Regions from separate parts of the Streptomyces sp. NPDC051569 genome, predicted to be linked through region 2. Evidence: predicted binding sites of a transcription regulator. Region 2 holds the regulator's gene; the other holds the start of a gene.

Region 1 (4,207 bases), on a different contig from region 2:
GGCGAGGAGCGCCTGGCCCTCGGGGGAGAGCAGCGGTGCGAGCAGCGGGGCGGGGGCGGGGGAGGGAACGCGGTCGGTCACCCGGCCCATTGTGAGCCAGTCGGGGGACGGTACGCGTCGCACGGAGGTGTCGGCCGGGTGCGGGTGCTCCGCACTGACAGGATGCGGCGCCATGCAACTAGTACGACAAAACGAAAAAATGATGACAAAGGGAACGCGGAAGAACGGCAGGCGCACCCGCGTGGTTCTCGCCGCCCTCCTGGTCGCGGCGATCGGCTCCGGCTGCGGCACGGAGTCGTCAGGTCCGGCCGCACATGCTCCGGCCGGACCCTCCGCCGCCCCTCCCACGGCAGCCGATCCGTCGGCCGCCAAGCCCGCCGCCGGGCAGGAGCAGGGCGGCGCGGCGGCCGTGGCGCCCTCGGCCCGGGCGCGCGGAGAGGCCAAGGCGCAGGGGCAGGCGCAGGGGCAAGCGAAGGGGCAGGTCAAGGGCCGGCCCGAGCAGCAACAGGCGGGCCCGGGCGGCGCCCTCGCCGCCTACGCCGAGAAGCTGCGCCAGGTCCAGGCCGCCCGCGCCGTCGCCGCCAGGAAATGGAAGCTCGCCGGCACCCCGCTGGCCGCGCCCCCGCCGCCCGCCGTCAAGCCGGTGATCACCAACCGCAAGGGCTTCGAGATCGACGGCGCCGAGGACGAGGACCTGCCGCCGGTCTTCACCACCGTCCCGGTCAAGGACAAGGTCGTCTTCCTGACCATCGACGACGGCTCCGAGAAGGACCCCGAACTGCTGCGGATGATGTCCGAGCTGAAGATCCCGTACAGCGCCTTCCTCAGCGACTACGTCATCAGCGACAACTACGGCTACTTCCAGCAGATGCAGAAGCGCGGCGTCTCCCTGAACAACCACACCCTCCACCACCCCTACCTGCCGGGGCTGTCGTACGAGGAGCAGAAGCACGAGATCTGCGACCAGCAGGACAAGATCGAGAAGCGGTACGGGAAGCGGCCCACGCTCTTCCGTCCGCCGTACGGCAACTACAACGGCGACACCCTGCGGATCGCCAAGGAGTGCGGGATCAAGGCCGTGCCGCTGTGGTCGGCCGAGGCGTTCACCGACCACATGGACTGGCGGGAGTGGGACCGCGACCTCCACCCCGGCGACATCATCCTCACGCACTTCCGTGGGCGCGGGGAGTGGAAGGGCTCCATGCCCGACATGATCCGGTACGTCATGAAGCTGATCACGGACAAGGGGTACGCCGTGGCCAGGCTGGAGGACTACGTGTGAGACAGGGCGCACCCGCTGCCGGTGTTCCGGCCGGTGGCGGGTGCGCCGGGGGGCCTGGCGCCGCGCGGGCGGGTGCGCCGGGGGTCTGGCGCCGCAAGGAATCCGGGCCCCCGTGGCCGCGTTCCGGTGCCGGAATCCGGGTCGCCATGGACGCGTTCCCGTAGCGGATCCGAACCGCCACGCCGACGTGAATTGGCACTCCGCTTGACCGAGTGCTAATCGCGGTCATAGTCTCAGACCTGGCACTCCCCACTGGAGAGTGCCAATGCGCGACAACAGGCAGGTCCGGCTCCCGCGACGACGGAACCACCTGGGTCGCCACCTAGACAGTTAACCCCGTGAGATCTCCGAAGGGGGAGGTCGGATCGTGACGACCGCCAGCACCAAGGTTGCCATCAAGCCGCTCGAGGACCGCATTGTGGTCCAGCCGCTCGACGCCGAGCAGACCACGGCCTCTGGCCTGGTCATCCCGGACACTGCCAAGGAGAAGCCCCAGGAGGGCGTCGTCCTGGCCGTGGGCCCGGGCCGTTTCGAGAACGGCGAGCGTCTTCCGCTCGACGTTTCCGTCGGCGATGTCGTTCTGTACAGCAAGTACGGCGGCACCGAGGTGAAGTACAGCGGCGAGGAGTACCTCGTCCTCTCGGCTCGCGACGTGCTCGCGATCATCGAGAAGTAGTTCACCACTTAGATCGCTTTTCTGAACAGCGCCCTCGGCCCCCCTGCGAACGCCGGGCGGACGGGGGCGCTGTTCATTTGAGAGGACACAGAAGCTCCCATGGCGAAGATCCTGAAGTTCGACGAGGACGCCCGTCGCGCCCTTGAGCGCGGCGTCAACAAGCTTGCCGACACGGTGAAGGTGACGATCGGCCCCAAGGGCCGCAACGTCGTCATCGACAAGAAGTTCGGCGCCCCCACCATCACCAACGACGGTGTCACGATCGCCCGCGAGGTCGAGCTCGACGACCCGTACGAGAACCTCGGCGCCCAGCTGGTGAAGGAGGTGGCGACCAAGACCAACGACATCGCGGGTGACGGCACCACCACCGCCACCGTGCTGGCCCAGGCGCTGGTCCGCGAGGGCCTGCGCAACGTCGCCGCCGGCGCCTCCCCCGCCTCCCTGAAGAAGGGCATCGACGCCGCGGTCAAGGCCGTGTCCGAGGAACTCCTCGCGACCGCCCGCCCGATCGAGGACAAGTCCGACATCGCCGCCGTGGCCGCGCTCTCCGCGCAGGACCAGCAGGTCGGCGAGCTCATCGCCGAGGCGATGGACAAGGTCGGCAAGGACGGTGTCATCACCGTCGAGGAGTCCAACACCTTCGGCCTGGAGCTCGACTTCACCGAGGGCATGGCCTTCGACAAGGGCTACCTGTCCCCGTACATGGTGACCGACCAGGAGCGTATGGAGGCCGTCCTCGACGACCCGTACATCCTGATCCACCAGGGCAAGATCGCCTCCATCCAGGACCTGCTCCCGCTGCTGGAGAAGGTCATCCAGGCGGGTGGCTCCAAGCCGCTGCTGATCATCGCCGAGGACGTCGAGGGCGAGGCGCTCTCCACGCTCGTCGTCAACAAGATCCGTGGCACCTTCAACGCCGTCGCGGTGAAGGCCCCCGGCTTCGGTGACCGCCGCAAGGCCATGCTCGGCGACATCGCCACCCTCACGGGTGCCACCGTCATCGCCGAGGAGGTCGGCCTCAAGCTCGACCAGGCCGGTCTGGACGTGCTGGGCTCGGCCCGCCGCGTCACCATCACCAAGGACGACACGACCATCGTCGACGGTGGCGGCAACTCCGCCGACGTCGCCGGCCGCGTCAACCAGATCAAGGCCGAGATCGAGTCCACGGACTCCGACTGGGACCGTGAGAAGCTCCAGGAGCGCCTCGCGAAGCTGGCCGGCGGCGTGTGCGTGATCTCCGTCGGTGCCGCCACCGAGGTGGAGCTCAAGGAGAAGAAGCACCGTCTGGAGGACGCCATCTCCGCGACCCGCGCCGCGGTCGAGGAGGGCATCGTCTCCGGTGGTGGCTCCGCTCTGGTGCACGCCGCCAAGGTGCTGGAGGGCAACCTCGGCAAGGAGGGCGACGAGGCCACCGGTGTCGCGGTCGTCCGCCGCGCCGTCGTCGAGCCGCTGCGCTGGATCGCCGAGAACGCCGGTCTTGAGGGCTACGTCATCACCTCCAAGGTGTCGGAGCTGGACAAGGGTCACGGCTTCAACGCCGCGACCGGCGAGTACGTCGACCTGGTGAAGGCCGGCGTCATCGACCCGGTCAAGGTCACGCGCTCCGCGCTGGAGAACGCCGCGTCCATCGCGTCGCTGCTGCTCACGACCGAGACCCTGGTCGTCGAGAAGCCGACCGAGGAGGAGCCCGAGCAGGGCCACGGCGGCCACGGCCACAGCCACTGAGGCTCGTAGCCCGCGCAACGGCAGGTAGCTGAACGCACCGAGGCCCGGTGCCCCCGCGACGGGGGCACCGGGCCTCGGTGCGTTCGCTCCCGCAGGCCGCCGGGCCAGGGCGGGCAGGCCACCGCGGCGGGTAGGCAGGCCGCCGGGGCGCGCCCGCCGCCGGGTCAGGCCTGTCGCCCAGGTCGGGCTCGCCGCCGGGTCACGCGGAGAGGTGCTGGGCCGAGGGATGTACAGGGTCGGCGAAGGGCAACCCCTTCGCGAAGCGCTCCACCTCGTCGAGCGCCTGGTCGGCCATCCGGTGCAGCTCACCGCCGAGGGAGCCCGCGACATGCGGGGTCAGCAGCACGTTCGGCAGGTCGTACAGGGGTGAGTCGACGGCCGGCAGTTCGGGATCCGTCACATCCAGGACGGCGCGGATCCGGCCGGAGACCAGCTCGGGCAGCAGCGCGTTCTCGTCGATCAGCGAGCCGCGCGAGGTGTTGATCAGGGTCGAGCCGTCGGGCATCGCGGCCAGCTGCGCGGCG
Region 2 (4,207 bases):
CGGAGCTGTTTGACCTCTTCGTACATGCCGTCCGCTGTCTTGTACCCGGCGGCGAGGAAGCCGAGACCACCCGCCTCGGAGACGGCCGAGGCCAGCTGCGGGCAGGACGCGCCGCCCGCCATGGGGGCCTGCACGATCGGATACCGGCAGAGATCGGTCAGTGCGGAGGACATGCGAGCATCGTGCCACGTCGCCCGGACAGCTTCGAATCCGGTCCACCGGGAAAAGCGGCCGGGGGGCCGGGGGCACAAAGCCCCGACCCCCCGGCCGCACACCCGCCTACCGGCCGTTGAACGCGTCCTTCAACCGCGAGAACAATCCCTGGTCCCCCGGCTGACCGCGCCCGCCGGGGGACAACCCCCGAAACCCCGGCCGCACCCGCCTACCGCCCGTTGAACGCGTCCTTCAACCGCGAGAACAATCCCTGCTGCCCCGGCTGGAACTGGCCCGTGGGCCGTTCCTCGCCGCGCAGTTTCGCCAGCTCGCGCAGCAGCCGTTCCTGCTCCGGGTCGAGCTTCGACGGCGTCATCACCTCGACGTGCACGATCAGGTCGCCCCGGCCGCCACCCCGCAGGTGCGTGATGCCGCGTCCGTGCAGCGGGATCGACTGGCCGGACTGCGTGCCCGGACGGACGTCGATCTCCTCCAGGCCGTCCAGCGTCTCCAGCGGGCACTTCGTGCCCAGCGACGCCGCCGTCATCGGAATGGTCACCGTGCAGTGCAGGTCGTCGCCGCGCCGCTGGAACATCGCGTGCGGCAGCTCGTGGATCTCGACATACAGGTCACCGGCGGGGCCGCCGCCGGGGCCGACCTCGCCCTCACCCGCGAGCTGGATCCGGGTGCCGTTGTCGACACCCGCCGGGATCTTGACCGTGAGCGTACGGCGGGAGCGCACGCGCCCGTCGCCCGCGCACTCGGGGCAGGGGGTCGGCACGACCGTGCCGAAGCCCTGGCACTGCGGGCACGGCCGCGACGTCATGACCTGGCCCAGGAAGGACCGGGTGACCTGCGAGACCTCGCCACGGCCGCGGCACATGTCACAGGTCTGCGCCGAGGTACCGGGGGCCGCGCCCTCACCCGAGCAGGTCGTGCAGACGACCGCCGTGTCGACCTGGATGTCCTTGGTCGTGCCGAAGGCCGACTCGTTGAGGTCGATCTCCAGCCGGATCATCGCGTCCTGGCCGCGCCGCGTCCGCGACCTCGGGCCGCGCTGCGACGCCGTACCGAAGAACGCGTCCATGATGTCCGAGAAGTTGCCGAAGCCACCGGCTCCGAAGCCGCCCGCACCGCCGCCGCCGCTCGCCGAGAGCGGGTCGCCGCCGAGGTCGTAGACCTGCTTCTTCTGCGCGTCCGACAACACCTCGTACGCGGCGTTGATCTCCTTGAAGCGCTCTTGCGTCTTGGGATCGGGATTGACATCCGGGTGCAGCTCGCGGGCGAGCCGCCGGAATGCCTTCTTGATCTCGTCCTGTGATGCGTCGCGGCGCACGCCGAGTACGGCGTAGTAGTCCGTGGCCACTTACGACTCCGCCAGGATCTGTCCGACGTAACGTGCCACTGCGCGTACCGCTCCCATCGTTCCGGGGTAGTCCATGCGGGTCGGTCCGACCACGCCGAGTTTGGCGACTGCCTCGTCGCCCGAACCGTAGCCGACCGCGACGACGGACGTGGAGTTGAGGCCCTCGTGGGCGTTCTCGTGCCCGATACGTACGGTCATGCCGGGGTGTTCCGCCTCGCCCAGCAGCTTGAGCAGCACCACGTGCTCCTCCAGCGCCTCCAGCACCGGCCGGATGGTGAGCGGGAAGTCATGTCCGAAGCGGGTCAGATTGGCGGTGCCGCCGATCACGAGCCGCTCCTCGGTCTCCTCGACCAGGGTCTCCAGCAGGGTCGCGAGCACCGTCGTGACGGTCCCCCGGTCCTCCTGCTCGAACGAATCGGGCAGGTCCTGCACCAGCTGCGGGACGTCCGCGAAGCGGCGCCCGACGATCCGGCTGTTGAGCCGGGCCCTCAGGTCCGCGAGCGAGGTCTCGCCGAACGGCGCCGCGCAGTCGATCATGCGCTGTTCGACGCGTCCGGTGTCGGTGATCAGGACGAGCATCAGCCGGGCCGGGGCGAGCGACAGCAGTTCCACATGCCGCACCGTCGAGCGGGTCAGCGAGGGGTACTGCACGACGGCGACCTGCCGGGTCAGCTGCGCCAGCAGCCGTACCGTACGGCCCACGACGTCGTCGAGGTCGACGGCCACGTCCAGGAAGCTCTGGATGGCGCGGCGCTCCGGCGAGGACAGGGGCTTGACCCCGGCCAGCCGGTCGACGAAGAGCCGGTAGCCCTTGTCCGTCGGGATGCGCCCGGCGCTGGTGTGCGGCTGGGCGATGAAGCCCTCGTCCTCCAGCACCGCCATGTCGTTGCGGACGGTGGCCGGCGAGACACCGAGATTGTGCCGCTCGGTCAGTGCCTTGGAGCCGACGGGCTCCTCGGTGCCGACATAGTCCTGGACGATGGCGCGCAGGACTTCGAGTCTGCGTTCGCTGAGCATCGCGCACACCTCCAGCTGTCGTCCGTCGTATCCGGCCTGGCACTCGCTCCACGGGAGTGCCAGCATCCCCCGGGCCAGTGTACGGCTGTGGGGTACGCCTCTAGCAAGGGCGGCCGACCGCAGCAAGGGTGGCCGACCACGCTACCGCGCTCACACCTACCCCGATTCCGCTGATCGTTGCCGATAGCGTCCTCGCATGAACGTCCGTTGGGAAGAGCACGGGTGGGAGCGGCTGGCCCCCGGGGTGGGGCGGCGGCGGCTGCCCGGCTGGGACGCCACGGCCGGTCTGGTGGCCGGCGCCGACGCGGCCCTGCTGTACGACACGGGGTCGACGGTCCGTGAGGGCGCCGAACTCCGTGTGCAGGCGCGGTCGCTGCTCGGCGGCCGGCGAGTGACGCATATCGCACTGAGCCACCCGCATTTCGACCATGTCCTGGGGACCTCGGCGTTCGCGGGAGTGGAGGTGTACGGCGCGGTGGGCGCGGCGGAACTGCTGGCAGGGGGCGGGGCTGCGCTGTACGAGGACGCCGTACGCGAGGGGGCCGGGGCGGCGGAGGCCGCCGAGGCGGTGGATCTGCTGGTGCCGCCCCGGCACGCGGTCTCCGGGCAGCTGACGCTGGACCTGGGCGGCGGACGGCGGGTCCTGCTGGCGAACGCCGGCCCCGGGCACACCGGCCACGATCTCGCGGTGCTGGTACCCGGCTCCCCTGACGTGGTCTTCTGCGGCGACCTGGTGGAGGAGTCGGGCGAGCCGCAGGCCGGTCCGGACGCGATCCCCGGGCGCTGGCCGGCGGCCCTGGACCGGCTGCTGTCGCTCGGTGGCCCGGACGCGGTGTACGTCCCGGGGCACGGGGCGGTGGTCGACGCGGCGTTCGTCCGGGCGCAGCGCGACGCGTTGGCGTCACGTTTCGGCGTGTCGTAGTCGTACGGCGTCCATCGGCTTATCGTCTTGCGAATGCGCAGCTACAGCCCTGATCTGACGCCGCCGTGGAAACGGTCCACGCCCGCGCCCGAGGTACCGGCCGAGCCCGACCTGGTGGTCGAGGAGGTGTCGACGGGCTTCTGCGGGGCGGTGATCCGCTGCGAGAAGACCGCCGAGGGGCCGACGGTCACTCTGGAGGACCGCTTCGGCAAGCACCGGGTTTTCCCGCTGGTACCGGGCGGGTTCCTGCTGGAGGGGCGCGTGGTGACCCTGGTCCGCCCGTCGGGCCGCCCGGCCCACGCCGGTCCCGCCCGTACGGCCTCGGGGTCGATCGCCGTGCCCGGCGCGCGCGCCCGGGTGGCCAGGGCGGGCCGTATCTATGTCGAGGGACGGCACGACGCGGAACTGGTCGAGCGGGTGTGGGGCGACGATCTGCGCGTCGAGGGCGTGGTCGTGGAGTACCTGGAGGGCATCGACGACCTTCCGGCGGTCGTCGCGGAGTTCGGCCCGGCACCGGACGCCCGGCTGGGCGTGCTCGTCGACCATCTGGTGCCGGGCTCGAAGGAGTCCCGCATCGCGGCCGAGGTGACCGGCGCGGACGTGCTGGTGGTGGGCCACCCGTACATCGACGTGTGGGCGGCCGTGAAGCCGTCGTCGGTGGGCATCCCGGCGTGGCCGGCGGTGCCGAGGGGCGAGGACTGGAAGACGGGCGTGTGCCGGGCGCTGGGCTGGCCGGAGAACACGGGCGC

Evidence for each region. The regulator HrcA, encoded in region 2, represses chaperone genes, less so after heat shock. The targets are predictions, from matches to a motif close to TTNGCACTCNGNNNNNCNGAGTGCNAA.
Region 1: the regulator HrcA is predicted to act here: its motif matches at 1,475-1,501, upstream of groES (co-chaperone GroES).

What each region holds. Positions count from the first base shown of each region.
Region 1 covers NZ_JBITDJ010000002.1:47,166-51,372, forward strand. The annotation lists gene ACIBAE_RS03215 (SAM-dependent methyltransferase) at 1-90, opposite strand, end outside; gene ACIBAE_RS03220 (polysaccharide deacetylase family protein) at 203-1,282, shown strand; gene groES (co-chaperone GroES) at 1,650-1,958, shown strand; gene groL (chaperonin GroEL) at 2,058-3,683, shown strand; gene ACIBAE_RS03235 (hydroxyacid dehydrogenase) at 3,883-4,207, opposite strand, start outside.
Region 2 covers NZ_JBITDJ010000011.1:135,852-140,058, forward strand. The annotation lists gene ACIBAE_RS18095 (nitronate monooxygenase) at 1-173, opposite strand, end outside; gene dnaJ (molecular chaperone DnaJ) at 383-1,519, opposite strand; gene hrcA (heat-inducible transcriptional repressor HrcA) at 1,520-2,536, opposite strand; gene ACIBAE_RS18110 (MBL fold metallo-hydrolase) at 2,733-3,458, shown strand; gene ACIBAE_RS18115 (DUF3097 domain-containing protein) at 3,492-4,207, shown strand, end outside.